Linked DNA regions of Sphaerotilus microaerophilus. The protein of the gene in region 1 interacts with the protein of each later gene in a pairwise test. Links are inferred from orthologs where the notes say so. Each region holds a gene or a part of one and is shown on either strand. Other genes may lie near its edges.

Evidence for each region.
Region 2: the proteins of NGK70_RS22700 (region 1) and NGK70_RS19845 interact in binary tests that used the Escherichia coli proteins (3 or more experiments, as listed by UniProt). The link is inferred for Sphaerotilus microaerophilus from one-to-one orthologs.

Annotation. Positions count from the first base shown.
Region 1 is NZ_AP025730.1:5,277,666-5,289,843, reverse strand. Bases 4,603-7,461 are described here. They hold NGK70_RS22700 (protein-glutamate methylesterase/protein-glutamine glutaminase), read left to right. Parts: upstream 4,603-5,376; coding sequence 5,377-6,546; downstream 6,547-7,461. Other genes in these bases: hemW (radical SAM family heme chaperone HemW), read right to left, coding at 6,590-7,461; cheD (chemoreceptor glutamine deamidase CheD), read left to right, coding at 4,669-5,331; NGK70_RS22710 (CheR family methyltransferase), read left to right, coding at 4,603-4,619. In the rest of the region: RadC family protein, read left to right, coding at 1-628; NGK70_RS22730 (Smr/MutS family protein), read left to right, coding at 625-1,302; NGK70_RS22725 (group II truncated hemoglobin), read right to left, coding at 1,327-1,746; NGK70_RS22720 (MinD/ParA family protein), read right to left, coding at 1,743-2,591; NGK70_RS22715 (GGDEF domain-containing protein), read right to left, coding at 2,588-3,412; more of NGK70_RS22710, read left to right, coding at 3,747-4,602; more of hemW, read right to left, coding at 7,462-7,804; rdgB (RdgB/HAM1 family non-canonical purine NTP pyrophosphatase), read right to left, coding at 7,797-8,453; rph (ribonuclease PH), read right to left, coding at 8,461-9,210; NGK70_RS22680 (PP2C family protein-serine/threonine phosphatase), read right to left, coding at 9,317-10,231; NGK70_RS22675 (serine/threonine protein kinase), read right to left, coding at 10,293-11,261; NGK70_RS22670 (YicC/YloC family endoribonuclease), read left to right, coding at 11,291-12,178. UniProt on the Escherichia coli protein: Involved in chemotaxis. Part of a chemotaxis signal transduction system that modulates chemotaxis in response to various stimuli.
Region 2 is NZ_AP025730.1:4,645,015-4,661,690, forward strand. The notes cover bases 5,528-8,519. They hold NGK70_RS19845 (chemotaxis protein CheW), read right to left. Parts: upstream 8,142-8,519; coding sequence 5,913-8,141; downstream 5,528-5,912. Other genes in these bases: NGK70_RS19840 (methyl-accepting chemotaxis protein), read right to left, coding at 5,528-5,861; NGK70_RS19850 (response regulator), read right to left, coding at 8,281-8,519. In the rest of the region: NGK70_RS19825 (dioxygenase family protein), read right to left, coding at 1-684; NGK70_RS19830 (ABC transporter permease), read left to right, coding at 783-3,413; NGK70_RS19835 (chemotaxis protein CheW), read right to left, coding at 3,433-3,981; more of NGK70_RS19840, read right to left, coding at 4,140-5,527; more of NGK70_RS19850, read right to left, coding at 8,520-8,643; NGK70_RS19855 (hypothetical protein), read right to left, coding at 8,714-9,175; NGK70_RS19860 (hybrid sensor histidine kinase/response regulator), read left to right, coding at 9,445-10,602; NGK70_RS19865 (response regulator), read left to right, coding at 10,599-11,234; imidazole glycerol phosphate synthase subunit HisF, read right to left, coding at 11,242-12,021; hisA (1-(5-phosphoribosyl)-5-[(5-phosphoribosylamino)methylideneamino]imidazole-4-carboxamide isomerase), read right to left, coding at 12,036-12,779; imidazole glycerol phosphate synthase subunit HisH, read right to left, coding at 12,822-13,490; imidazoleglycerol-phosphate dehydratase HisB, read right to left, coding at 13,492-14,097; hisC (histidinol-phosphate transaminase), read right to left, coding at 14,107-15,219; hisD (histidinol dehydrogenase), read right to left, coding at 15,216-16,541; hisG (ATP phosphoribosyltransferase), read right to left, coding at 16,565-16,676. UniProt on the Escherichia coli protein: Involved in the transmission of sensory signals from the chemoreceptors to the flagellar motors. CheA is autophosphorylated; it can transfer its phosphate group to either CheB or CheY.

The DNA.
Region 1 (12,178 bases):
CCTGGCCCAGGGCCCGGCGGCGCTGGCCGATGCCGAGCTGCTGGCGCTGCTGCTGCGCACCGGGACGCAGGGCCTGGGGGTGCTGCAGATGGCCGAGCAGCTGCTGGCGCGCAACGGTGGCGTTTCCGGGCTGCTGCGCACGGAGCCGAACCAGCTCGCCAAGGTCAAGGGCCTGGGGCCCGCCAAGTTGGCCGAGCTGCAGGCGGTGCTGGAGCTGGCGCGGCGCGCGCTGACGGCCGAGCTGGCGCAGCGGCCGGTGTTCGACAGCCCCACGACGGTGCGCGAGTACCTGAAGCTGCAGCTGGCCGACCTGGCACACGAGGTGTTCGCGGTGCTGTTCCTGGATGCGCAGCACCGGCTGATTGCCTACGAGCCGCTGTTTCGAGGCACGCTGACGCAGACCAGCGTCTACCCGCGCGAGGTGCTCAAGCGCGCGCTGGCGCTCAACGCCGCGGCGGTGCTGCTGGCGCACAACCATCCCTCGGGCGTGGCCGAGCCCTCGCGGGCCGACGAGTTCCTGACCCAGTCGCTCAAGAACGCGCTGGCGCTGGTCGACGTGCGCGTGCTCGACCACCTGGTGGTGGGGCGGGGGCAGATCGTCTCGTTTGCCGAGCGGGGGCTGCTGTGAAGACCTCGTGGGATGAGCTGGCGGCGATCGGCCGCGAGCTGACGGAGCGCCGCCGCCAAGCCGAGGCCGCTGCCGCGCAGCGCGCCGCCGAGGAAGCGGCCCGGCAGCGCGAGCACGACCTGTTTGCCCGCACCGTCGGGCCGGTGACGCCGTTGCCGGACACCGGGCTGGCCGAGCTGAAGCGCCCGCGCCCGGCGCCGATCCCGCGCCAGCGCCAGCGCGACGAGCAGCAGGTGCTGCGCTCGTCGCTCTCCGACGAGTTCGACCCGGTCACGCTGATGGAGACCGACGATCGGCTGAGCTACCACCGCGTCGGCGTCGGCCCGGAGGTGTTGAAGAACCTGCGGCAGGGGAAGTGGACGGTGCAGGGGCAGATCGACCTGCACGGCCTGCGCCGCGACGCGGCCCGCGAGGCGCTGAGCGGCTTCCTGGCGGAGGCGGCCAAGCAGGGCTGGCGCTGCGTGCGCGTGGTGCACGGCAAGGGCCTGGGCTCGCCCGGGCGCGAGCCGGTGCTCAAGGGCAAAGTGGCGAGCTGGCTGGCGCAGCGCCGCGAGGTGATGGCCTACACCCAGGCGCGCGGGCCGGACGGCGGCGCCGGCGCGCTGATCGTGCTGCTGGAAGGGCGCGTTCCGCGCCAGCGCCACCTGCGGCGCTGGCTGGGTGAGAACGATTGATCGGGCGAACTGGCGTGCCGCCGCTCAGGTGGCGATGTTGCGCATCCAGTCGGCGGTCTTGAAGAAACTTTCGTTCAGGCGGGCGACCAGCACCGGGTCGAGCTCGGCTTCCTGCATCGCCTGGTGCATGCAGGCCAGCCACTGGTCGCGCTCGCGCACGCCGATCGCGAAGGGCAGGTGGCGCATGCGCAGGCGCGGGTGGCCGAAGCGCTCCTCGTAGTGGCCCGGCCCGCCCAGCCAGCCGCAGAGAAACCAGAACAGTTTGTCGCGCGCATCGTCCAGCGTGCTGCCGTGCACGGCGCGCAATTCGCGGTAGGCCGGCTCCAGGTCCATCAGGTCATAGAAGCGGTCGACCAGGGCGCGCACACGGGCTTCACCGCCCACCCAGTCGAAGGAGGTGGCGGGTGGGGTGGGAGAGTTGGCAGGGGCGGCGGAGTCGGTCACGGGCTGGGCAACGGCGGGTTTGGGGCGGTGCCCCGTGGGCTGGTGAGGCGGCTGGCCAGTTGCATGATGGCCAGTGCGGCCTTGGCGCCCGGGTAGGTGAGCATCAGGAGCTGGCGGCGCTGCACCGCGTCGCGCACCGAGGGGTCGGTGGGGATCTCGCCGAGGTAGGCCAGCTGCACGGGCCGGCCGTCGGGCAGGCGCACGAAGCGCTCGATCACGGCCTGCAACTGCTGGGCGACGCCCCGGCCCTCGCCGCTGCGGCTGCACTGGTTGACCGCCAGCAGCGTGCCGGTGCGGCCCTGCTGCACGGCCAGCACCTTGATGGTGGCGTAGGCGTCGGTCAGGGAGGTGGGCTCGGGCGTGGCCACCACCAGCACCTCGTCGGCCAGCGAGACGGCATAGAGCACCACATCGGAGATGCCCGCGCCGGTGTCGATCAGCACGTCGTCGTAGTGCGGGCGCACGGCGGCCAGCAGCTCGACGAGCTGCTCGCGCACCTCGGGCGTGAGGCGCGAGTACTCGACCAGGCCCGAGCCGGCCAGCAGCACCCGGAAGCCACCGGGGGCGTCGAGGGTGGCCTGCTCCAGCGTGGCCCGGCCGGTGAAGACGTCGTGCAGCGTGGTGGAGGGGTGCAGGTTGAGCACCACATCGAGGTTGGCCAGGCCCAGGTCGGCGTCGATCACCAGCACGCGCCGGCCGTGGCGGGCCAGCGCGGCGGCAAGGTTGGCCGCGACCATGGTCTTGCCGACGCCGCCCTTGCCGCTGGTGACCGCCAGGATGCGCGCACCGGCGGCCGACGCGGGGCGCGGCGCGCGGGGGGCGGTAGAGGAGGTCGGGGCGTTCATGGCTGGGAAGGATCGGTGGGGCGGGTGGCGGCATCGGCCGGCGGCGTGGCCATGGCGTTGGCCGCCGAGCCGAACAGCAGGCCGCGCTCTTCAGGGGTGACCTCTGACTGCGGTGCGGCTTCCAATTGCGTGCAATTGCGACCACTGGATTTGGCCCGGTAGAGCTGCTGGTCGGCGCGCCCCAGCCACAGAGACGGGGAGGAGCGCACCCAGGCCGGTGCAAACGCCCCGCCGATGCTGATCGTGATCTGCAGGGACTGGCGCGGCGAGATCGGGATCGCCAAGCACTCGATCGCCATGCGAACCCGCTCGGCGACCGCGCGGCCGAAGGCCGGCGGGCAACTGGGCAGCACCGCGGCGAACTCTTCGCCGCCGATGCGCGCCACCGTGTCCATGGGTCGCACGCTGTCTTGCAACGTGCGCGCGACCGCCTGGATCACCAGGTCGCCAGCGGCGTGGCCGTGGGTGTCGTTGACGCGCTTGAAATGGTCGATGTCGGCCAGCAGCAGCAGGGCGGGCTCGCCCGAGCGGGCGACACGGTCGACCTCGCGGTCCAGCGCCGCCTCGAACTGGCGGCGGTTGGCCAGCCCGGTCAGCGGGTCGCGGCTGGAGAGTTCGCACAGCCCGTCCACCAGGGCCTGCATCCAGGCGGTCGAGCCGGGCTCGACCCCTTCCGGCCAGGCCTGGCCCGAACGCTGCAGCAATTGCAGCGCCGTCTCCAGCCGCAACTCGCCGGCCTGGACGGGGATGCGCTGCACCTCCGGCCCGGCTGATTCGGCGATCTCGGCGCTGACGGGAAAGCGTAAGGAGCCTGGTCTCACGAGCTCGTTGGGGTTGTCGGTTCGTGACGGCCACGCGGGCACCCGGGGAGTGCACGGTGAACCAGCGGGGGGCCAGATCGATCCTGCAGCCCGCTGCTGCGCGTGTATCACGCATGGGCTGGCCGAGACTGCAAACTGAAAAAGCCGCTGAGTCAGTCTAACCCAGGCCCTCACCGCCCAGACACGGAAATGGCTGCTTCCGCCGGCCAACTTCGGGCATCGGGTCCGGTGCGGCACCGGGACACTTGGCAGCGAACCCATCTTCCCATCCGTGATGGCAGCGGCCGCCAGCCTGGCGTTGCTGCCGCTCGGACCTGACAGCGCAACCAACCGCATGGCCACCTCCCGCCTCGTTGACGACCCGGGTGCCGACCTGATCGGCACGGACGCCGCTGCGCGCGAGTTCAGCTTCGATGCGCGCGACTTCGCCCGCGTGCGCCAGCTGATCCACCAGCGCGCCGGCATCAGCCTGCACGAGCACAAGCACGCGATGGTCTACAGCCGGCTGGCGCGCCGCCTGCGCGAGACCGGCCACCGCTCCTTTTCAGCCTACCTGCAGTGGCTGGAGCAAGCCACCGGCGACGATGCGCTGCGCGAGTGGCAGGAGTTCATCAACTGCCTGACCACCAACCTGACCTCCTTCTTCCGCGAAGAGCACCACTTCCCGCTGCTGGCCGAGGCGCTGCGCGCGCTGGCCGGGCGCAGCCCGCGCCTGTGGTGCAACGCGGCCTCCACCGGCGAGGAGCCCTACTCCCTCGCGATGTGCGTGGCCGAGACGCTGGGCCCTGGCGGTGGCACCAAGATCCTCGCCAGCGACATCGACACCAACGTGCTGGCCACCGCCCAGCGCGGCGTCTACCCAGCGGACGCCCGCGGCCTGAGCGCCGAGCGGCTCAAGCGCCACTTCCTGCGCGGCACCGGCAACAACGCCGGCTTCATCCGCGTGCGCCCCGAGCTGGCGCGGTTGATCGAGTTCCGCCACTTCAACCTGATGAGTCCGCAGTGGTCGCTGGGCGAGCCCTTCGACATCGTGTTCTGCCGCAACGTGATGATCTATTTCGACGCGCCCACCCAGCGTCGCGTGCTGGAGCGCATGCACGCAGCCATGCGGCCGGGTGCGCAGCTCTTCGTCGGCCACTCCGAGAACTTCACCGACGCGCGCGACCTGTTCCAGCTGCGCGGCAAGACCGTCTACCAGCGTGTCTGACCCGGACGAAGCCTCCGCGTCACGCCCCTCCATTGCCAGTCGAGGCCCCATGAACGCCGTCATCCCTCCCACCCCGGCGACCGCGCCGCGCTCCAAGCGCCTGGAGTTGCTGCGCGCCGCTCCCCGCAAGCCGGGCGAAGCCTCGTTCTTCTTCTACGACGCCTTCTTCCGCTCGGATGCCGTCAAGGTGCTGCCGGGCGAGTACTTCGTCTACGACGAGGACGTGCTCATCATGACCACGCTGGGCTCCTGCATCGCCGCCTGCATCTGGGACCGCGTGGCCCACGTCGGCGGGATGAACCACTTCATGCTCCCGGATGTGGGTGCGGGCATGGCCGACGGCGGGCGCTACGGCTCCTTCGCAATGGAACTGCTGATCAACGAGCTGCTCAAGCGCGGCGCCAACCGCATGACGCTGGAGGCCAAGGTCTTCGGTGGCGCGGCGGTCATCAGCGGCATGAGCAGCCTCAACGTGGGCGAGCGCAACACCAAGTTCGTGCTCGATTACCTGGCCACCGAGCGCATCCCGGTGGTGTCCAAGGACGTGATGGAAATCTACCCGCGCAAGGTCTGCTTCCTGCCGCACAGCGGCAAGGCAATGGTCAAGCGCCTGGCGCCGACCCACAGCGACGCGGTGGCCGCCATCGAACGCGATGCCGTCCAGAAGGTCCGCAAGAGCAGCAGCGCCGGCGGTTCCGTCGATCTGTTCTGACGCGTCACCACGGTCCCAGAACAACCCGATTTCAGGAGAACAGCGATGGCCAAGACCCGCGTGGTGGTGGTGGACGATTCCGCCCTGGTGCGCAGCCTGTTGAGCGAGATCATCAACCGCCAGGGCGACATGGAGTGCGTCGGCGCCGCGAGCGACCCGCTGGTGGCGCGCGAGATGATCCGCAACCTCGATCCGGATGTGATCACGCTGGACGTGGAGATGCCGCGCATGGACGGCATCGACTTCCTCTCCAAGCTGATGCGCCTGCGGCCCATGCCGGTGGTGATGGTCTCCACGCTGACCGAGCGTGGCGCCGAGGTCACCCTCAAGGCGCTGGAGCTGGGGGCGGTGGACTTTGTCGCCAAGCCGCGCATCGGCATCGCCGACGGCATGAAGCAGCTGGCACAGGAGATCACCGACAAGGTGCGCATCGCCGCCCGGGCCCGCGTGAGCCGCCTGGTCACCGCACCAACGCCCGGCCCTGCAGCCGCCGGGGCCATCGCCAGTGCCGGTACCGCTGCCGGGACCGCCGGTATGGCGCCGCCAGCCGCTGGCGCGGCAGCCGGCCGCCCGGTGCAGCCCGACGCGGCAGGCAGCGCCCCGCTGGGCCGCATCTCCACCGAGAAGCTGATCTTCATCGGCGCCTCCACTGGCGGCACCGAGGCCACCCGCGAGGTGCTCACGGGGCTGCCGGCCGATGCCCCCGGCGTGCTCATCACCCAGCACATGCCGCCGGGCTTCACGCGCAGCTACGCCGCGCGCCTGAACGGCCTGTGCCGCATCGCCGTGAAGGAAGCCGCCGACGGCGAGCGCGTGCTGCCCGGCCACGCCTACATCGCCCCAGGCGGCATGCACCTGTCGGTGGAGCGCTCCGGCGCCAACTACCTTGCCCGCGTGCGCGATGGCGAGCCGGTCAACCGCCACAAGCCCAGCGTGGAGGTGCTGTTCCAGTCCGCGGCCCGCGTGGCCGGGCGCAACGCCATCGGCATCATGCTCACCGGCATGGGGGCCGACGGCGCGCAGGCGATGAAGACCATGCGCGATGCCGGCGCCTACAACGTCGCGCAGGACGAGGCCAGCTGCGTCGTCTTTGGCATGCCGCGCGAGGCGATCGGCGCTGGCGCGGTGCACGAGGTGCTGCCGCTCAAGCAGATCGCCGACCACCTGATGCGCCACCTGCGCGAGAACGCCGGGGCGACGCTGCACCGGGTGTGACGCTCACCCGGGTGCCAGCACCGGGGTCGATGCCCGCGCCGGGTCAGGCCAGGAACCGCTCCTGCAGGTCACTCAGGAAGTCGAAGCCGCGCGCCGTCGGCACGACCCGCCCCTGCGCCTGCGTGATCAGCCCCTGCCGTTCGGCCTCATCGAGCTTCGCCCGCACGGCCGACAGCGGCAGCCCGGTGCGCTCGGGGAAGAGGGCGAGGTCGAAGCCCTCCTTCAGCCGCAGCGCGTTGAGCATGAACTCGAAGGGCAGGGCACGGCGGGTGACTTCCTCGTCGTTCGACACCGCCTGGCCGGCCAGGGCCTTCTCCATGTAGGCCGCCGGCTCGCGCCAACGCACCTGGCGCACGACGCGGTGCGGGAAGCTCAGCTTGCTGTGCGCGCCGGCGCCGATGCCGAGGTAGTCGCCGAACTGCCAGTAGTTCAGGTTGTGGCGGCAGCGGTGGCCCGGTTGCGCGTAGGCCGACACCTCGTAGCGCTGCAGGCCGGCCTCGCCGGTCAGCGCGGTGATCTGGTCGAGCATCTCGGCCGACAGGTCGTCGTCCGGCAGCCCAGTGGGCGGCGCGTTGGCGAAGCGGGTGTTGGGCTCGATCGTCAGGTGGTAGACCGACAGGTGCGTGGGCTGCAGCGCCAGCGCAGTGCGCAGGTCCTCGGCCGCCTTCGCCAGGTCCTGCCCGGGCAGGGCGTACATCAGGTCGAGGTTGAAGGTGTCGAAGGCCTCGCGCGCCTCCTCGGCCGCGGCAATCGCCTGGGCGCGGTCGTGCACCCGGCCGAGTGCGGCCAGCGCGGCGTCGTCGAAGCTCTGCACGCCGATCGACAGCCGGGTGACGCCCGCGGCGCGGAAGGCGCGGAAGCGCTCGCGCTCGAAGGTGCCGGGGTTGGCCTCCAGCGTCACCTCGGCACCGGGCAGCAGCGGCAGGCGGGCGCGCACCTCATCCAGCAGCCGGGCAATCGCCTCGGGCGAGAACAGGCTGGGCGTGCCGCCGCCGATGAAGATGCTGTGTACTTGGCGGCCCCAGACCAGCGGCAGCGCGGCCTCCAGGTCGGCGCGCAGGGCGTCGAGGTAGCGGGTCTCTAACTGCGGATCGAGATGCCGGCCGTCGGATGCGGCCGTCCGCTCATGGGAATTGAAGTCGCAGTACGGGCACTTGCGCAGGCACCAGGGCAGGTGCACGTACAGGCTCAGCGGCGGCACCGCGCCGAGCTGCAGGGTGCCGGGGCGCAGGTAGCGGGAGACCAGATCGTCAGCCAAGCTGCCAGACCTCGCGCATCAGGGCCACCATCTGCGCCGACGCCCGCGCGCGGTGGCTGAGGCGGTTCTTCACCTCGGTCGCCATCTCCGCGGCGGTGCAGCCCTGTGAGGCGATGTACATCAGCGGGTCGTAGCCAAAACCGCCACCGCCTTGCTGCACGGCGAGGATCTCCCCATCCCAGCGGCCGAAGGCGATCAGCGGCTCGGGGTCGTCGGCCGAGCGCACGGCCACCAGCGCGCAGACGAAGCGCGCACGCCGGGTGTCCGCCCCCGCCAGATCGGCCAGCAGCCGGGCGTTGTTGGCGGCGTCCTGGCGGGCGCGGTGGGCCTCGCGGTCATCGGCCGGGTTGCGGTCGATCGGCGCAAAGTGGGCCGACTGCACACCGGGGTGTCCGCCCAGCGCATCGACGCACAGGCCCGAGTCGTCGGCGATCGCCGGCAGGCCCGAGGCCGCGGCGGCGTGGCGGGCCTTGGCCAGCGCGTTCTCGACGAAGGTGTGGTGCGGCTCGTCGGCCTCCGCGATGCCCAGGTCGCGCTGGGCGACCAGCGTGACACCGGTCGCGCCGAGCAGGGCCTGCAGTTCCTTGAGCTTCTTGGCGTTGTTGGAGGCCAGCACGAGGCGGCGGCCAGGACTGTCGCTGCGGCTCATCGCGGCCTCAGCCTTCGACGGCCTGGCCGGGCGTGCCGGCGAGCGCGGCCTTCTGCAGCTCGACCAGGCGGCGGATGCCCGCCTCGGCCAGGCTGACCAACTGCAGCATCTCGGCGTGGCTGAAGGCCGCGCCTTCGGCGGTGCCCTGCAGCTCGACGAAGCCGCCGGCGCCGGTCATGACCACGTTCATGTCGGTGTCGCAGGCGGAGTCCTCGACGTACTCCAGGTCCAGCAGCGGCGTGCCGGCCAGGATGCCCACCGAGACGGCGGCGACCTGATCGCGGATCGGGCTGGCGGGGATCTTGCCGGCGGCGATCAGCCCGTTGACCGCATCGGCCGCGGCGACGAAGGCGCCGGTGATCGAGGCGGTGCGGGTACCGCCGTCGGCCTGCAGCACGTCGCAGTCCAGCGTGATCGTGCGCTCCCCGAGGACCTTGAGGTCGAAGACGCAGCGCAGCGAGCGGCCGATCAGGCGCTGGATCTCCTGGGTGCGCCCGCTCTGCTTGCCCTTGGCGGCTTCGCGGGCGCTGCGGGTGTGGGTGGAGCGCGGCAGCATGCCGTACTCGGCGGTGACCCAGCCTTCGCCGCTGCCCTTCTGGTGCGGCGGCACGCGCTCCTCGACCGAGGCGGTGCAGAGCACCTTGGTGTCACCGAACTCGACCAGCACCGAGCCCTCGGCGTGCTTGGTGTAGCCGCGGGTGATGCGGATGGGGCGCAGTGACGCGGGGGCGCGGCCGTGGGGGCGGGAGGTGGTCATCGGGAGAGCGGTCCTGGAAGAACGAAAGCCGCGCGGAGGCGGCGTCGAAGGGGGTAGGGGCGAGTGTCCCACCACCGGGGCGGAACACGGCCGTGAGGTCAATCGTTCAGCTGCGCTTCTGGGCGCTGCGCTTGATGGCCTCGTTGATCTCGCGGATCGAGCGCTCGATCTCCTCGTCGTCGAGCAGGTCGTCCGGGCTGCCGGGGCCGACACCGGACTGGATGGTCGAGGCAAACACCTCGTCGCCCAGCTCCTCGGTGCTGATGCCGACCGCGCTGTCCTCGTCCTCGGCGGACTCCCACTCGACGGCGATGACGGTGACGTTGTCGCTCTTGTCGCCCGCGATGCGCAGGGCCTGTTCGACCAGCTCGGGTGCCGCTTCGGTGATCGGCAGCGCAGCCATCTGGCGGGTGATGTCCTCGTCCTCGACACTGCCCCACAGGCCGTCGGAGCACAGCAGCACCTTGTCGCCGGGCTGCATCGTCAGCGGGCCGACGATGTCCACCACCGGCTTGCCGGGGCTGCCCAGGCAGGTGAAGAGCACGTTGCGGTTGACCCGCTCGCCCAGCGGAACCACGCCGGCCAGGCTCTCCTGCAGCTCCGAATAGGAATGGTCGCGGGTGCGCGCCATCAGCTTGCGCCCGCGCACGAAGTACAGCCGCGAGTCACCGCAGTGTGCCCACCAGACTTCGCGGCCCTGCATCACGCAGGCGACGATGGTGGTGCGCGGCGTGTCCAGCAGGGCGCGCTCGGTGGCATAGCGGATCAGCGCGTGGTGGCCGGCCAGGATGGCCTCGTTGAGGAAGCGCCGCACGTCCTTGAGTACCGGCTTGGCATCGCGCTGGAACTGGTTGGCCAGCACCTGCAGCGACATCTGCGAGGCCACCTCGCCCTCCGGGTGCCCACCCATGCCATCGGCCAGCGCGAACAGCCCCGAGTCCCGCGTGTAGCAGTAGCCCATGCGGTCCTCGTTCTTCTCGCGTCCGCCCCGGCGGCTGATCTGGTAGACGGAAAAACGCATGCGTGGGATCCGGTTCGCGAGGGCGTGGACGTGGCGGGGCAGGGACGGCGACCGTGCCGGCTCAGGTCTTGGTCCCGGCCTTCATGTTCTCCAGCTGCAGCTTGAGCCGCTCACTGAAGCTGAGCTTGGTGTAGCGCCGCTCGGTTTCACGCGCCAGCTCTTTCTGCAGCGCGAACACACTCTGCGGGCGCGACAGCGGATCGAGCGCCATGCACCACTCGGTGACCTCGATGAGGTTGTCCGAGTAGACATTGCGCAAACGCGACAGCGACAGGTTCAGGCGGTCCTTCTCGATGCGCTGCGGCGCGTCGTTGGGCGGATAGCCCTGCATGCAGGCATAAATGCAGGCGCCGATGGCGTAGATGTCGGTCCACGGACCGAGCGAGCCGTCGCGGCGGTACATCTCGGGGGCGGCAAAACCCGGCGTGTACATCGGCCGGATGAAGTTGCCTTCCTTGCTCAGCACCTCGCGCGCGGCGCCAAAGTCCAGCATCACCGCCTTGTTGTCGTTGGTGATGAAGACGTTGGCCGGCTTGATGTCCAGGTGCAGCATCTTGTGCTGGTGCACGATGCGCAGGCCGCGCAGGATCTCGTCGAACAGGCTGCGGATGGTGCTCTCGCGGAAGACCTTGTCGCGCTTGAGATCGCGGGCGGTGACGATGAAATCCTGCAGGGTGTCCCCCTGCAGGTAGTTCATCACCATGTAGACGGTCTCGTTCTCGCGGAAGAAGTTCAGCACCGAGACCACGCTCGGGTGGCTGATCTGCGCGAGCGAACGGCCTTCCTCGAAGAAGCTCTTCAGGCCGAGCCGGTACAGCGGCTGCTTCTCCGGCTTGACCTTGGGGACGAGTTCACCCGGCGCACGCTCGGCGAGCGAGGAAGGGAGGTATTCCTTGAGCGCCACCAGTCGCCGCTCGCTGTCTTCGGCGAGGTAGACGACGCCGAAGCCTCCTGCTGCCAGCTTGCGAACGATCTGATAGCCACCTACCACGGTGCCAGGGGGCAACGGGGCAGGTTTGGGCTTTGACATAATCGAGTTTTGCTTGGGCGATTTGCGCGATGGCAGTTTACAGCATGACCGGCTACGCCAGTGCCACCGCAGGTGCACGGCCCGCCGAAGGGGACACCGGCAGCACTGCACCCGCGCGCAGCGGTGGGGGCGTGACGGTCGAGATGCGCACGGTCAACAGCCGCTTTCTGGATCTGGTGCTGCGGCTGCCGGACGAGTTCCGCGGCCTGGAGCCAGCCTTGCGCGAACTGCTCGCCTCGGGCCTGCGCCGTGGCAAGGTGGAGTTGCGCCTGAGCTTGGAGCGCGGCGCCGATGCCGACGCCGCCGCGCCGCAGCCGGCCCAACTCAACGCCCTGGCGCGCCTGGAGGGCCAGGTGCAGACCTGGCTGCCGCGCGCCACCGGCCTGACGGTCTTCGAGGTGCTGCAGTGGTGCCGCAGCACCGCGCCGGCGCCGGCGCTGGACGAGGCGGTGCTCGACGCTGCCCGGCGCTGCCTGGCCCAGCTCCGCGAGGCGCGTGCGCGCGAGGGTGCCCGGCTGGTCGACATCCTGATGGAGCGGGTCGAGCGCCTGCGCGTGCTGGCCACACAGGCCCAGCCGCTACTGCCCCAGGTGGTGGCGCGCCAGCAGCAGCGCTTCCTGGAGCGCTGGCAGGAGGCCATTGCCTCGGCCGGCGCCAACCAGTCGCTGCCGGCGCAGGCGCTGGCCGAGCGGGCGATGTCCGAGGCGGCGGCCTTCGCACTGCGCATCGACGTGGCCGAGGAGCTTTCGCGCCTGGGCGCCCACCTCGATGAGATCAGCCGCCTGCTCAAGGCCGGTGGCGAACTGGGCAAGCGGCTGGATTTCCTGATCCAGGAGCTGCACCGCGAGGCCAATACCCTGGGCAGCAAGTCGGCCGCCCTGGAGCTGACCCAGATCTCGGTGGAGATGAAGGTGCTC
Region 2 (16,676 bases), 630 kb from region 1 along the record:
CTCGTCGGTGGGGTGCTGCTCGGCCGCGTGGGGCGCCTGGCGGCGGTAGTCCCACAGCGCCTCCCAGTCGCGCGCCGCGCCGCGCTCGACCACCCAGTCGCGGAAGGCCGCCACATCGGGCTCGACCGACCGCTCCACGGCCCCGCGGTGGCCAAAGAAGCGCCGCAGGTTGTGCGTCATCGCGCCGCTGCCGATGATCAGCACGCCCTCGGCGGCCAGCGGGGCCAGGGCCGCGCCGATGGCCCACTGCTGGCGCGGCGTCCAGTTCGGCACCAGCGACAGCGGCACCACCGGCACCTCGGCGGCGGGCCACATGCGCTTGAGCAGCGTCCAGATGCCATGGTCCAGGCCGCCAGCGGCCACCGCTTCGGTGGCGATGCCCGCCTCGGTCAGCCGCCGCGCCACATCGACCGCCAGCTGCGGGTCGCCCTGGGCGTCGTACTGCTGTTCGTAGAGCTCGGCCGGGAAGCCGCCGAAGTCGTGGATCGCCCCGTGCTTGCGCTCGGCCAGCACCACCGGGCGGCGCGTCGCGGTGTGCGGCGAGACGACCAGCGCAGCGCGCGGACGGCCAAACTCGCGCTCGATGCGCGCACCGAGCCCGTCGAGGAAGTCACTGGCCGGCGAACGCTCGATCGCGATCATCGGCGAGCCGTGGGAGAGGTAGAGGGTGGGCAGGACGTTCATGATGATTGACATTGCAACACGCCGACCCTGAGGCGACATTCGGCGGCTTTGCACGCTCCATTCGGCGCTGTCACCGCGCATGGTGTACCTTGGCGGCCATGTCTGCCACGCCCCTGAGCCCGGCCCTGCCGCGCCCCGCCACCCGCGCCGATCGCCCCCCTTCCGTCCTCCGCCTGGCCTGGCGCCAGCTGCTGCGCGACTTCCGCGCCGGCGAGCTGCGCCTGATCGGACTGGCGGTGATCCTGGCGGTCGCCGCGCTCAGCTCGGTGGGTTTTTTCTCCGACCGCCTGCAGGGTGGCCTGGCCCGCGACGCACGCTCGCTGCTCGGCGGCGACGCGGTGGTGGCGAGCGACCAGCCTCTGCCGCCTGACTTTGCGCGCACCGCTGCGCAGATGGGGCTGAAGCAGGCGGTCACGGCGAGCTTCCCGAGCATGGCGCGCGCGCCCGAGGAACGTGGCGAGCGCACCCTGCTGGTGGCGGTCAAGGCGGCCAGCGCCGGCTATCCGCTGCGCGGCGCGCTGCGCATCAGCGATGCGCCGGCCACTGCGCAAGGTGCCACACCAAGTGGGGCCGCCTCGGCCCACCGCGAGGTTGCCCAGGGCCCGGCACCCGGCAGCGTCTGGGTCGATGCCGCGGTGCTCGATGCGCTGCAACTGCGCCTGGGCGACACGCTGATGCTGGGCGAGGCGGGGCTGCGCGTGGCCGCCGTGCTGCGGGTGGAGCCCGACCGGGGCGCCGGCTTCATGAACTTTGCCCCGCGGGTGCTGATGCACACCGCCGACCTGGACGCCACCCGGCTGATCCAGCCGGCCAGCCGCGTGACCTGGCGTCTGGCGGTGGCAGCGTACGACGGGCGTGGCGCCAGCACCGCGGTGAAGGGCTACGTCAGCTGGGCCGAGGAGGCGCTGCAGCGCGAGCGGGTACGCGGCGCGCGCGTCGAATCGCTCGACAGTGCCCGCCCGGAAATGCGCCAGACGCTGGACCGCGCCGGCCAGTTCCTGCAGCTGGTGGCCGTGCTGGCTGCGCTGCTGGCCGCCGTGGCCGTGGGCATTGCCGCGCGCGGCTTTGCGCTGCGCCACCTGGACGCCTGCGCCATGCTGCGCGTGCTCGGCCAGCCGCAGCGGCGCATCGCTGCCACCTATGCGCTGGAGCTGCTCTGGGTCGGGCTGCTCGCCAGCGCCCTGGGGGTGCTGCTGGGCCTGGTGGTGCACCAGGGCTTCGTCTGGCTGCTGGCCGGGTTGATCGACGCCCAGCTGCCGGCGCCGACTGCGTGGCCGGCGGCGCTGGGTGGTGGCGTCGGGCTGATCCTGCTGGCCGCCTTCGGTCTGCCGCCGGTGCTGCAGCTCGCCAGCGTGCCGGCGCTGCGGGTGATCCGGCGCGACCTGGGCGAGCCCCGCGCCGCCTCGCTGCTGGTGCTGGCCACCGGCATCGCCGGCTTTGCCGGACTGCTGATGCTGGCCGCTGCCGACCTGAAGCTGGGCGGCATCGCCGTGGGCGGCTTTGCCGCCGCCTGGCTGTTCTTTGCCGGCAGTGGCTGGCTGGCCGTGCACCTGCTGCGCCGCCTGGTGCCCGAGGTGGGCGCGCCACGCTGGCTGACGCTGGCCAAGCGCCAGCTGGCGGCACGCCCGGGGCTGGTCGTGCTGCAGGTCAGCGCCCTGGCGGTGGGCATGATGGCGCTCGTCCTGCTGGTGATGCTGCGCACCGATCTGGTCCGCAGCTGGCGGGCGGCGACGCCGCCGGACGCACCGGACCGCTTCGTCATCAACGTGCTGCCCGAGCAGGGCGAGGCCTTCCGCGCCACGCTGCGCGACGCGGGCGTGGCTCGCTACGACTGGTACCCGATGATCCGCGGCCGGCTGGTGGCGGTGAACGGCCGCGAGGTGAAGCTGGAGGACTACGCCGCCGACCGCGCCAAACGGCTGGTCGACCGCGAGTTCAACCTCAGCCACGATGCCGCGCTGCCGGCGCACAACCAGGTGGTGGCGGGGCGCTGGCAGGCCGACGAGGCGGACGCCCTCAGCGTCGAGGAGGGCCTGGCGCAGACCCTGGGGCTGAAGCTGGGCGACCGGCTGCGCTTCGACATCGCCGGCAGCCCGGTGGAGGGCCGTATCAGCAGCCTGCGCAAGGTGGACTGGGCCTCGATGCGGGTCAACTTCTTCGTGCTGTTCCCGCGCGCCCGGATGACGGACCTGCCGGTGACCTACATCGCGGCCTTCCGCGCGCCCGACGGTGCGGGCCAACGCGGCTTCGACGCCACGCTGGCGCGGCAGTACCCGAACATCACCAGCGTGGACGTGTCCGCGCAGATCGCCCAGGTGCAGCGGGTACTGGACCAGGTGGTGCAGGCGGTGGAGTTTCTGTTTGCCTTCACGCTGGCGGCCGGTCTGCTGGTGCTGTTCGCGGCGGTGAGCGCCAGCCGTGAGGCGCGCGCGCGCGAATTCGCGCTGCTGCGGGCGATGGGCGCGGGCAGCCGACTGCTGGCGCAGGTGCAGCGCGCGGAGCTGCTGTCGGTGGGGGCCCTGGCCGGCCTGCTGGCCAGCGCTGCCGCGATGGGCGTGGGCTGGGCACTGGCGCGCCAGGTGTTCAACTTCGACTGGAACGCGCCGCTGTGGGTGCCGCTGGCCGGCACGGCCGCCGGTGCGCTGCTGGCGCTGGGGGCCGGCTGGTGGAGCCTGCGCGAGCTGCTGCAGCGCCCGGTGGTCGAAACGCTGCGCCGCGCGGCGGACTAGCGCCGCGGGCAGGGGCGGATCAGAAGCTGGCGTCGAGCGCGCCGAGCTCGTCGCCGGTCAGCACCGACTCGATGTCCACCAGGATCAGCATGCGCTCGGCGACGTTGGCGATGCCGCGGATGTAGCGGGTGTCGACCAGGGCATTCATCGCCGGGGCAGGCTGCACCAGCGCCGCGTCGAGCTGGATCACGTCCGACACGGCATCAACCACCGCGCCGATGACCCGCCCACGCATGTTCAGCACGATGACCACGGTCATGGCGTTCAGCTCGGCGCTGTCGCAGCCCAGCTTCAGGCGCAGGTCGATGATCGGCACGATCACGCCGCGCAGGTCCACCACCCCCTTCAGGAAGGCCGGTGAGTTGGCAATGCGCGTGGGTGCCTCGTAGGAGCGGATCTCCTGCACCTTGAGGATGTCGACCCCGTACTCCTCGCCGCCCAGGCGGAAGGTGAGGAACTCACCCGCACTGGCAGCGGCACCGCGGGCGGCGTTGGCCGACTGACGACCGTAGGACGCGAGGGATTGTTCGGCGAGCGCGCTGCGCGGCCGGTCCTGGACGATGCTCATGGGGGACTCCTGTCGAACAGGGAAGGCAGTGAACGCTGGGAACGCGGTGGACGCGGGGAAGGCAGAACGGGCAGGTTCGGCCGCTGGCAGCCGGTGCGCTGGCCGAGCCCCGCAGGAGGGTTATCGGCAGGCACCGGGGATTCAGTAGGCGGCAGGATTCAGAAGGTGGTCCAGTCGTCGCCTGCCGTCGCGACCTGGGTTGCGGCGGCCTGGGTTGGCACGGCAGGCTGGGCGCGGGGAGGCTTCGGCGCGGGGGCCGCCGCCGCACGCGCTGCCTGTGCAGGGGCCGGCTGCGCACGGGCTGGCTCCGCGTGACCACCGGCCACGTGGAAGGCCGCCACGACCTCGGTCAGGCGCCGGGACTGCTCGCGCAGGCTCTCTGCCGCGGCGGCACTCTGCTCGACCAGCGCCGCGTTCTGCTGCGTCATCTGGTCGAGCTGGGTGACCGCGCCGTTGACGTGGCCCAGCTCGACGCTCTGCTCGCTCGCCGCCGAGGTGATCTCGCCGATGATGTGATTGACCCGCTGCACATCGGCAACCAAGGCACCGATGGTGGTCCCGGCAGCGTGGACCAGCCGCCCGCCACTGTCCACGGTCTCGACGCTGGCAGCGATCAGGCCCTTGATCTCGCGCGCCGCATCGGCGCTGCGCTGCGCCAGGCTGCGCACCTCGCCAGCCACCACCGCAAAGCCACGGCCCTGCTCGCCAGCACGCGCGGCTTCCACCGCCGCGTTGAGCGCCAGGATGTTGGTCTGGAAGGCGATGCTGTCGATCACGCCGATGATCTCGCCGATCTTGCGGCTGGAGCCGCTGATCTGCTCCATGTTGTCAACCACCTGGGCCATCACCTGCCCGCCCCGCTGGGCGGCCTCGGCCGCGGCGCTGGCGAGCTGGTTGGCCGCGCGGGCGGAATCCGCCGTCTGCCGCACGGTGGTGGTGAGCTGCTCCATGGAGCTGGCGGTTTGCTGCAGCGAGCCGGCCGTCTGCTCGGTACGGCTGGACAGGTCCTGGTTGCCACTGGCGATCTCGCTGCTGGCGGTGCCGATGGCCTCGGTGGTCTGGCGGATGTTGCCGACCATGCCCGCCAGCGCCCCCTGCATCTCTGCCAGCGCCGCCAGCAGGTGAGAGCACTCGTCGCGGCCGGTGACGACGATCTGGCGGGTCAGATCGCCCCGCGCAATCGCCAGCGCGGTGGCCTCGGCCCGCCTGACCGGCTCGACGATGCTGCGCGAGTTCATCAGCGTGAGTGGGGCCACCAGGATGAACGCCACCGCGAGTGCCGCGGCGAGCGACCACCAGGCCATTTGCACCGTCCGCTCCTGCACGCGGACCGCCGCAAGCGTCTCCGCATCGAGAGCCGACGCCAGGATCTCGACCTGCGCGTCCACGTCACGGACCAGATCCTTGGCAGAAGCCATCGCCTGGTTTGCCGCCGGCGCGTCGTTGAAGCCACCGATCTCGACCGCCTGAAAAACCGGCTTCGCCTTGTCGGCATACTGGGTCATCAAGCTGCTGATCTTGCGCGCCGGATCACCCCTGCCGGCCGCCTCGGCACCTTCCAATCGATGCGCACTGTCCAGGACCTGCGCGACCGCAGCCTGCCACTTCGGGCGATAGGCTCGTTGCTGCTCGGCACTGTCGTAGTTGATCAGCAAATCCTTCTCATACCGGCGCACATTTCCCAAGGCGGTACGCAGGCCCGCCAAGATCACCGTGCTGCCGTGGGTCGACTCCATGTGACGGGACGCGCCGGCCGTGACCTCATTCAGTCCCCACAGAGCCGTTCCGCCGACCAGGGCGAGAAGACAGAGCACCATCGCGATGGCGCCCAGCATGCGCAAGCGGATCGTGAACGACCGCAGCAGGTTCATCGGGCTCATGGCGTCTCCCCGGCGCAGGACGGCGACAGGGCGCCGCCTGCGAAGTCAGCGTCAGTGACGCGAGCGGCGCACCAGCGAGCCGGTGTCCAGGATCAGCGCGACGCGGCCATCGCCCATGATGGTGGCGCCGGACACATCCGTCACCTTGCGGTAGTTGGCTTCGAGGTTCTTGACCACCACCTGCTGCTGGCCGAGCAGCTCATCGACCAGCAGAGCCACGCGCCCGCCCTCGGCCTCCACCACGACCATGATCGAGGAGACCCGCTCGAAGTCGAAGCGCGGCACGTCGAACACCCGCTCCAGCTCGATCACCGGCATGTACTCCTCGCGCACCTGCACCACGCGGCCCGTGCCGCCGATGGTCTTGATGGTCTTGTCGGTGACCTGGAAGCTCTCGACCACCGAGGCCAGCGGCAGGATGTAGACCTCGTCGCCCACGCCCACGCTCATGCCGTCCATGATCGCCAGCGTCAGCGGCAGCCGCACCTTGACACTCATGCCGTAGCCTTCGGCGGAGTCGATCTCCACCGAGCCGCCCAGCGAGGTGATGTTCTTCTTCACCACGTCCATGCCCACGCCCCGGCCGGACACGTCGGTCACCACCTCCGCGGTGGAGAAGCCGGGCGCGAAGATGAGCCCCCAGACGTCCTGGTCACTCATCGAATCGGGGGCGTCCAGGCCGCGTTCGCGCGCCTTGTTCAGGAGCTTCTCGCGCGACAGACCCTTGCCGTCGTCGCGCACCTCGATGACGATCGAGCCGCCCTGGTGCGAGGCCGACAGCGTGATCGTGCCCACGTCCGGCTTGCCCTTGGCGAGGCGTTCGTCGGGCATCTCGACGCCGTGGTCGCAGGAATTGCGCACCAGGTGCGTCAGCGGGTCGGTGATCTTCTCGATCAGGCCCTTGTCCAGCTCGGTGGCCTCGCCCTGAGTGACCAGCTCCACCTTCTTGCCCAGCTTGCTGGCCAGGTCGCGCAGCATGCGGGGAAAGCGGTTGAACACCGTCGACATCGGGATCATGCGGATCGACATCACCGCTTCCTGCAGGTCGCGGGTGTTGCGGTCGAGGTCGTTCAGCCCGGCCACCAGCTGCTGGTAGACCACCGGGTCGAGGTCGCGGCTGTTTTGCGCCAGCATGGCCTGGGTGATCACCAGCTCGCCCACCAGGTTGATCAGCTGGTCGACCTTTTCCACCGCCACGCGGATGGTGGTGGAGTCGAGGCCGCCGGTGCTGGCCTTGTCATTGCGCACGGCTGGGGCGGAGCGGGCCGCCTCGGCACGTGGCGCTGGCGCGGCGACGGGCGCTGCCGGCGCCACGGCTGGCACGGGGGCCGCCGCCGGTGCCGGCGGCAGCGCCGCTGCAACCCCGTCGGACGTCATGGCCGTGGCCGGTGCGCCCGGCGCGTCGTCGAAGAAGCCATAGCCCGGATCGGCCGCGGCCTTGGCCGGCACGGCCGGGGTGGGCACGCCCGCAGCCTGGCCAACCTCCTCGGGCGGCACCCCCGGATTGCCGGGATAGAACCCGTAGCCCGGGCCGAGCGGCTGCAGCTGCACCTGCTCGCGGGCGACGTGGAAGGTGAACAGGTCGATCAGCTCGGCATCGCTGCTGGTGGTGACCACCTTGAAGCGGCGCATGCCGTCGATGGGGCGCCCCATGTCGAGCGGCTCGATGCTGCCCAGGTCCGGGATCTCCTTGAACAGCTCCTGCAGGTTGTCGGCCAGCGAGACGTCCTTGAGCGGACCGACCCGCAGTTCGAGCTCACGCCGGCCGGGCACCGCTTGTGCAGGCACCACCGCAGTCTGCGAGGCCGCCGACGGCGCCGCAGCGACGGTGGACACATCCGCTGCAGCTGGCACCTCGCCGCTGGCCAGCGAACGGATGTGGATCAGCAGCTCGGTGGTATCAACCAGCTCGCGGCCCGAGCCCTGGTGGCGCTCCAGCTGGGCGCGCAGCGCATCGCCCGCACCCAGCAGCACGTCGACCATGCGCACGTGCGGCTGCAGCTCGTGGCGGCGCAGCTTGTCCAGCAGGGTCTCCATCTCGTGGGTCAGCTCGGCCACGTCGGCAAAGCCGAAGGTGGCGGCGCCGCCCTTGATCGAGTGGGCACAGCGGAAGATGGCGTTGAGCTCCTCGTCATCCGCCGCCGCGACGTTCAGCTCCAGCAGCAGCTGCTCCATGCGCTGCAGGTTCTCGCCGGCTTCTTCGAAGAAGACCTGGTAGAACTGGCTCAGATCGATACCCGCCCCGGAGGAGGCGGAACTGTCGGACATCATGTCGGCCATGGCAAAGACCCCTTGGAATCCTGGTGAGCGGCGGGTGAGCAGGTGGCATGCAACCAGCAGGCGGCTGAAACGCTCGCGACACGGCCCCTGGCGTGCAGCCCTGCGGGCGCACTGCAGCGGGGCAGCGCGAGCAGCCGGCTCAGCGGATCACTTTCTTGATGACTTCGAGCAGCTTGGTCGGGTCGAAGGGCTTGACCAGCCAGCCGGTGGCTCCGGCAGAGCGCCCCGCCTGCTTCATCTGGTCGCTGGACTCCGTGGTCAGGATCAGGATCGGGGTGGCCTTGAACTGCGAGGTCTCGCGCAGCTTCTTGGTCAGGCTGATGCCGTCCATGCGAGGCATGTTCTGGTCGGTCAGCACCAGGTCGAAGGTGCGGCCACCGGCCTTCTCCCAGGCGTCCTGGCCATCCACCGCCTCAACGACGTTGTAGCCGGCGCTCTTGAGAGTGAAGGAAACCATCTGACGCATGGAGGCCGAGTCGTCGACAGCAAGAATTGAATGCATTGCGCTCTCCGGGGGGATTCTGATTTGCCGGGGGAATATCGGCGGCGTGGGTCGGTTGCTTGAGGCGGAACTAGAAAAGCTCGATCGAGCCGGCGTCCATCTCGTCCTGCGTCACCGGGTTGGGACGCAGCGGGGCCTGCTCGATCACCGCCTCGCCTTCGGGGTCCTGACCCATCGCCTCGCAGGCGATCTGGTCGGCGCAGGCGCGCAGGCGACGGTGGGTGTGCGCAATCAGCTGCGAGGCCATGTCCTGGAACTGCAGCGCCGTCACCGCGCCGGCCATGCTCTGCATCGCCTCGTGCAATGCGCCGGTGTCCAGATGCGGCAAGACCGCACCCTGGTGCAGCAGACGGCCCAGGTGGCCGTTGGCCGTGTAGAAATGCCCCATCAGGGCCTCGCTGGCATCGGCCAGCAGGCGCTGCAAGCGGTCGAGGTCATTGGTGGCGGTGAGCAGGTGGTCCTGCAGATCCGCCGCCACGAGCAGCGGCAGCGGCCCCGTCGGTCCTTCCTGCGGCTCATCGTTCATCTGCATGCTGGCTCCAAGGGGAGCGCCGATGCCTGCGCATCGTCCGTTCCCGTGTCTGAAAGAGCCTCTCGCCCCGGTGATTGGAGGCGTTTGGCGATTGATAGAATTTTTCGCAATGTGGCCGGGTCGTGGTGAGCGAAAGATCCGGTGATTCGCCGTTCAATTCCGGTCCATGGATCGGCGGCAGCGCGTCGGCGCCCGGAACCTGGCTGACAATCGCTCGGCCTCTTCGGAGCCGCACTCCGGTGCCCGATGCCCGACACCTCCCGCGCCCCATGCCCCGAACCCAGCCGCTGCGCCGCCTGCGCATCCTCCACCTCGAAGACTCCGAGCTCGACCACCAGCTGGTGCTCGCCCACCTGCGGCGAGGCGGTGTGGAGCCCACCATGCTGCGGGTCGACAAGGAGGGGGAATTCCTGGCACAACTGGGCCGCGGCTGGGACGCGGTGATCTCCGACTACAACCTGCCAGGCTTCTCCGGCCTGATCGCGCTGGAGCTGCTGCGCGAGCGCGATGCCCTGCTGCCCTTCATCCTCGTGTCGGGCGAAATCGGCGAGGACACCGCCGTGGAGGCGATGCGCAATGGCGCCTCCGACTACCTGCTCAAGAGCAACCTCGCCCGGCTGGTCCCGGCGCTGCTGCACGCGGTGGATGCCTGCGAAAGCCAGCGCGCGCGCCAGCGCGCCGACCAGGAGCTGGCGGTCTCGCGCAAGCGCCTGTCCGAGCTGGCCCAGCACCTGCAGACCAGCATCGAGATGGAGCGCGCCGCCATCGCCCGCGAGATCCACGACGACGTCGGCGGCTCGCTCACCGCGGTGAAGTTCGACCTCGCCTGGCTGGCCCGCCACGCCGAAACGCCCGCCGCCCGCGAGCGAGCGCTACAGGCGCTGGAAACCATCCGCCATGCCATCGAGGCCAGCCAGCGCATCATGCACAACCTGCGCCCGGCGATCCTGGAGCAGGGATTGGTGGCGGCCCTGCAGTGGATGACCTCGCGCTTCGAGCGCCGCAGCGGCATCGCCTGCGTCTTCCGCTCCAGCCACGAGCACCTGCGCCTGCCGCCGGGCGTGCCGCTGGTGGCCTACCGCACCGCGCAGGAGGCCCTCACCAACATCTCCAAGCACGCCAACGCCAGCCGGGTGGAGGTGGACCTCACCGTGGCCGCAGGCGTGCTCTCGATGGAGATCAGCGACAACGGCCGCGGGCTGGGCCGCGGCGACCTGGGCAAGGAGCGCTCCTTCGGCATCCGCGGACTGCACGAGCGGGCCGACACGGTGGGCGGCTGGATCGACCTGTCGAGCACGCCCACGGGCACGACGCTGATCCTGTCGGTACCGCTGGCCGGCCCTGCGACCCGCGCCGGCACGCTCGACGCCGAACCGACCGCTGCGCTGACCAGCGAGCACGATCCATCGACCTGGGGGGAACTATGACCACACGCGTGATCCTCTGCGACGACCACGCCCTGATCCGGCGCGGCATCCGCGACACCCTGGCCGAACAGCCCGATCTCGAAGTGGTGGGCGAGGCCGGAGAGTACGGCGAGCTGCGCGCCCTGCTGCGCCGGCAGGGCTGCGACGTGCTGGTGCTCGACATCAACCTGCCCGGGCGCAGCGGCCTGGACGTGCTGCACACCCTCAAGGAGGAGGGCTCGCCCATCCGCGTGCTGGTCGTCTCCATGTACCCCGAGGACCAGTACGCCCTGCGCGCGCTGCGTGCTGGCGCCTTCGGCTACGTCAACAAGGGGGGCGACCCGGCGCAGATCGTCGCCGCGGTGCGCATGGTGGCTCAGGGCCGCAAGTACATCACCGCCGAGATGGCGCAGATGCTGGTCGAGAACCTCACCGCGCCCACCGCCGAGGCCGCGCACGACAAGCTCTCCGACCGCGAGTTGCAGACCCTGACGATGATCGCCTCGGGCAAGCGCCTGGCCGACATCGCCGAGGAACTCAGCCTCAGCCCCAAGACCGTGAGCGTCTACCGCGCCCGCGTGCTGGAGAAGCTCGGGCTGGCGAACAACTCCGAGCTCACCGTCTACGCGATCCGCAATGGCTTGGTGAGCTAGCCTGCGGTCACAGCCGTACCGGGATCCCGCGCGCGGCCATCACCTGCTTGGCTTCGAGCACGGTGTGCTCGCCGTAGTGGAAGATGCTGGCAGCCAGCACCGCATCCGCGCCACCCTGCTGAACGCCGTCGGCCAGGTGATCGAGGGTGCCGACGCCGCCTGACGCAATCACCGGTACCGGCACGGCATCGGCCACGGCACGGGTGAGTGCGAGGTCGAAGCCGATGCGGGTGCCGTCACGGTCCATGCTGGTGAGCAGGATTTCGCCGGCGCCCATCTGGGCCATCTGCGTGGCCCAGGCCACCGCGTCCAGGTGCATGTTCTTGCGCCCGCCGTGGGTGTAGACGTCCCAGCCCGGTCCCTTGGTCGCCAGATCCTCGCCGACGCGGCGCTTGGCGTCGATGGCCACGACGATGCACTGGGCGCCGTATTTGTCCGACGCGTCGCGGATCACCTGCGGGTTGGCCACCGCAGCGGAGTTGAAGCTGACCTTGTCGGCCCCGGCGTTGAGCAGGCGCCGCACGTCTTCCACCGTGCGCACGCCGCCGCCCACCGTCAGCGGGATGAAGACCTGCGAGGCCACGTCCTCGATGATGTGCAGGATCAGGTCACGGCCGTCGCTGGTGGCGGTGATGTCCAGGAAGGTCAGCTCGTCGGCACCCTGCTCGTTGTAGCGCGCCGCGATCTCGACCGGATCGCCCGCGTCACGCAGTTCGACGAAATTGACGCCCTTGACGACCCGGCCGCCGGTGACGTCGAGGCAGGGGATGATGCGTTTGGCGAGCATGGGCAGCCCTGGGTTCAGGCGCCGTTGAGTTCGTCCGCACGGCGCTGGCCGGCGGCGAAGTCGAGGTCGCCGGTGTAGATGGCGCGGCCGCAGATCACGCCCTGCACGCCTTCGCTCTCCACCGCACACAGCGCCTCGATGTCGGCCAGGTTGCTCAGGCCGCCAGAGGCGATCACGGGGATGGTGAGCGCCTGAGCGAGACGCACAGTGGCGTCGATGTTGATGCCCGAGAGCATGCCGTCGCGGCCGATGTCGGTGTAGATCACGCCCTCGACGCCGTAGTCCTCGAACTTCTTGGCCAGGTCCACCACCTCGTGGCCGGTGAGCTTGCTCCAGCCATCCGTGGCGACCTTGCCGTCCTTGGCATCGAGGCCGACGATGATGTGGCCGCCAAACGCCGTGCAGGCATCGCGCAGGAAGCCGGGGTTCTTGACCGCTGCGGTGCCGATGATGACGTAGCTCAGGCCATCGTCGAGGTAGCGCTCGATGGTGTCCAGGTCACGGATACCGCCGCCCAGCTGCACTGGGATCTCGCTGCCCACCTCGGCGATGATGGCCTTGATGGCGCCCTCGTTGACGGGCTTGCCGGCAAAGGCCCCGTTAAGATCCACCAGATGCAGGCGCCGTGCCCCGGCGTCGAGCCAGCGGCGTGCCATCGCTGCCGGGTCCTCGCCAAAGGTGGTGGAGTCATTCATGTCGCCTTGCTTGAGGCGCACGCACTTGCCGTCTTTCAGGTCGATGGCGGGGATCAGCAACATGGCTGGTGTCGAGGCAGGGTTGAAGGAAGGGAGAGTGGGAACTCAGGGGTTCCAGCTCAGGAAATTGCGGTACAGCGCCAAGCCGTGGTCCGCGCTCTTCTCGGGGTGGAACTGGGTGGCAAAAATGTTATCCCGCGCCACGGCGCTGGTAAAGGCGGCGCCATAGTCGGTTTCACCGGCAGCGTGGGCCGCCGATTCGGGTGCAGCGTAGTAGCTGTGCACGAAGTAAAACCAGGCACCGTCGGGCACGCCGGCCCAGATCGGGTGGACGCCGCCACCGTGCCGCACGTGGGCCTGCTGGCGCACGCGGTTCCAGCCCATCTGCGGCACCTTGTAGCGGCTGCCATCGGGCTGGACCTGGCCTTCCAGGCGGAAGCGCCGCACCTGCCCGGCGATCAGGCCGAGGCCGGGCGTGTCCTGCTCCTCGCTGTGGTCCAGCAGCATCTGCATGCCCACGCACACGCCCATCAGCGGCTTGCTGGCGGCCGCTTCGAGCACCGCCTCCTTCATGCCGGAGGCGGCCAGCTCGGCCATGCAGTCGCGCATCGCGCCCTGGCCGGGCAGCACCACGCGCTCAGCGGCGCGCACTTCCTCGGGGCGGTGGGTGATCACCACCTCCAGGCCGCTGCCCTGGGCGACGTGCAACACCGCCTGCGACACCGAGCGCAGGTTGCCCATGCCGTAGTCAACAACCGCGACTGTGCGAGCCATGTCAGAGACTCCCTTTGGTCGAAGGAATCACGCCGGCGCTGCGCGGATCGGGCGTGAGCGCCATGCGCAGCGCACGGCCGAAGGCCTTGAAGATCGTCTCGCACTGGTGGTGCGCGTTGACGCCCTTGAGGTTGTCGACGTGCAGGCTGACCAGCGCATGGTTGACGAAGCCCTGGAAGAACTCGAACACCAGCTGGGTGTCGAGCGCACCGATCATGCCGGCGGTGAACTTCACGTCCATCGCCAGGCCGGGCCGGCCGGAGAAGTCCACCACCACGCGCGAGAGGGCCTCGTCCAGCGGCACGTAGCTGTGGCCGTAGCGGGTGATGCCCTTCTTGTCGCCCACGGCGCGGGCCATCGCCTGGCCCAGGGTGATGCCGATGTCTTCCACGGTGTGGTGGCCGTCGATGTGCAGGTCACCCTGGCACTCGACCTCCAGGTCGATCAGGCCGTGGCGGGCCACCTGGTCGAGCATGTGGTCGAGGAAGCCGATGCCGCTGGCGAGTTGGGCGCGGCCCGTACCGTCCAGGTCCACGCGCACGCGGATCTTGGTTTCGTTGGTGTCGCGCCGGACCTCGGCGCAGCGGGAAGGCGTGGTGTCGGTCATGGCTATGGTTCAGGCCGCGGCTGCCGCCAGGGCCTCGATCATGCAGGCATTTTCCTCGGGCGTGCCGACCGTCAGGCGCAGGCAGTTGGCCAGCAGCGGGTGCAGCGCCGAGACGTTCTTGATCAGCACGCCGCGCTGTTTCATGCCGGCGAAGGTGCTCGCGGCATCGGCGACGCGGATCAGGATCATGTTGGCCTCGCTGCGCCACGCGCGCTGCACGCCGGGCAACGCCGCCAGCGTGACGAGCAGGCGCTCGCGCTCGGCGCGCAGCAGCGCGGCCTGGCGGGCGTACTCGTCGGCGTGCTCCAGCGCGAAGAGCGCCGCCTCGGCGTTCAGCACACTGACGTTGTAGGGCGGACGCACCTTGTCCAGTTCGGCAATCAGCGCCGCCGGCCCGACGAGGTAGCCCAGGCGGATGCCGGCCAGGCCGAACTTGCTGAGCGTGCGCATCACCAGCACGTGGTCGCGCTGACCCGCCTGCCCCGCCTGAGCCAACCGGCTGCGTGACGCAAAAGGCTGGTAGGCCTCGTCGAACACGACCAGCCCGCCCTGCTCGCCCACCGCATCGACCAGCTGGTCGATTACCGCGTCGTCGAAGAGGTTGGCGGTCGGGTTGTTCGGGTAGGCGAGGTAGGTGAGGGCCGGGCGGTGCATGCGGATGGCGGCCAGCATCGCGGCACCGTCGAGCTCGAAGTCCGCCGTCAGCGGCACGCCGACGAAGCCCAGGCCCTGCAGCTTCGCCGACATCTCGTACATCACGAAGCCCGGCAGCGGCGCCAGGATCTTCGCGCCCGGAAGATCGCAGGCCATGGCCAGCAGGGAGATCAGCTCGTCCGAGCCGTTGCCCAGCATCAGCGCGCAGCCCGCCGGCAGGTGAATGTGCTGCGCCAGCGCGGCCTTCAGGTCGTCGATGCGCGCACCGGGGTAGCGATGGATCGCCACCGCGCCGAGGCGCTGGCCCAGCTCGGCCTGCAGCTCGCTCGGCAGGGCGAAGGGGTTCTCCATCGCGTCGAGCTTGATCAGCCCGGCGCTGGGCTGCACCGCGTAGGCGTGCATGCCCTGGATGTCGGCACGCAGCGTGGCGCGCAGGCGCTCGGGCAGCGCCCCCGTCGGCGTGTTCATGGCCGCCGGTCCTGGAGGCGGAACTCGGCCGCCTGGGCGTGCGCCTGCAGGCCCTCGCCGTAGGCCAGCTCGGCGGCAATGACGCCCAGCTGCTGGGCCCCTGCTTCGCTCACCTCGATCAGGCTGCTGCGCTTCTGGAAGTCGTACACGCCCAGCGGCGAGGAGAAGCGCGCGGTGCCCGAGGTGGGCAGCACGTGGTTCGGGCCGGCGCAGTAGTCGCCCAGGCTCTCGCTGGTGAAGGCGCCCAGGAAGATCGCCCCGGCGTGGCGCAGCAGCGGCTCCCAGCGGTGGGCGTCGCGCGAGCTGACTTCCAGGTGCTCCGGCGCGATGCGGTTGCTGATCGCGCAGGCCTCGTCCATGTCCTTCGTGAGGATCAGCGCGCCGCGGCCTTCCAGCGAGGCGCGGATCACGTCGCGGCGCGGCATGCCGTCGATCAGGCGGTCGATCTGTGCCTGCACCTGGGCGATGTAGCCGGCGTCCGGGCAGAGCAGGATGCTCTGGGCCAGCTCGTCGTGCTCGGCCTGGCTGAACAGGTCCATCGCCACCCAGTCCGGCGGCGTCGTGCCATCGGCCAGCACCAGGATTTCCGACGGGCCGGCGATCATGTCGATGCCCACCTGGCCGAAGACGCGCCGCTTGGCGCTGGCCACGTAGGCGTTGCCCGGACCGGTGATCTTGTCCACCCGCGGCACGGTGGCGGTGCCGCAGGCCAGCGCGCCCACGGCCTGCGCGCCACCGATGGTGAAGGCGCGGCTCACGCCGGCCACATAGGCGGCGGCCAGCACCAGGGCGTTCTTCTCGCCTTTGGGCGTCGGAACGACCATGATGATCTCGCCCACGCCGGCCACATGCGCCGGGATGGCGTTCATCAGCACCGAGGACGGGTAGGCCGCCTTGCCACCGGGCACGTAGATGCCCACGCGGTCCAGCGGCGTCACCTTCTGGCCCAGCAGCGTGCCGTCCTCGTCGCGGTAGCTCCAGCTCAGGCCACAGGCCTGCAGCTGGCGCTCGTGGTAGGCGCGCACCCGCTTGGCCGCCGCCTCCAGCGCGCTGCGCTGCGCCGGGGTGATGGCGTCGAAGGCCGCCTTCAGTTCGTCGCGGGTCAACTCCAGCGCGGCCATCGAATCGGCCGCCACACCGTCGAAGCGCTGGGTGTACTCCAGCACCGCGGCGTCGCCCCGGGCCTGGACGTCGGCCAGGATCGCCGCGACCCGCTCCTCGATCGCATGGTCCGTCTCGGCCGACCAGTGCAGCACGCGCTGGAACTCGGCTTCGAAATCGGCAGCGGAGGTATCGAGGTGGCGGACGGCGACGGCGGTCATGGTGTCGGTGCGGGGGATGGGAATCAGTCTTTGGCCACCGCAGCGCCGATCGCGTCGATCAGCGGGCGCAGGCGGTCGCGCTTGAGCTTCAGCGCCGCCTGGTTCACCACCAGGCGCGAGGAGATGTCCATGAAG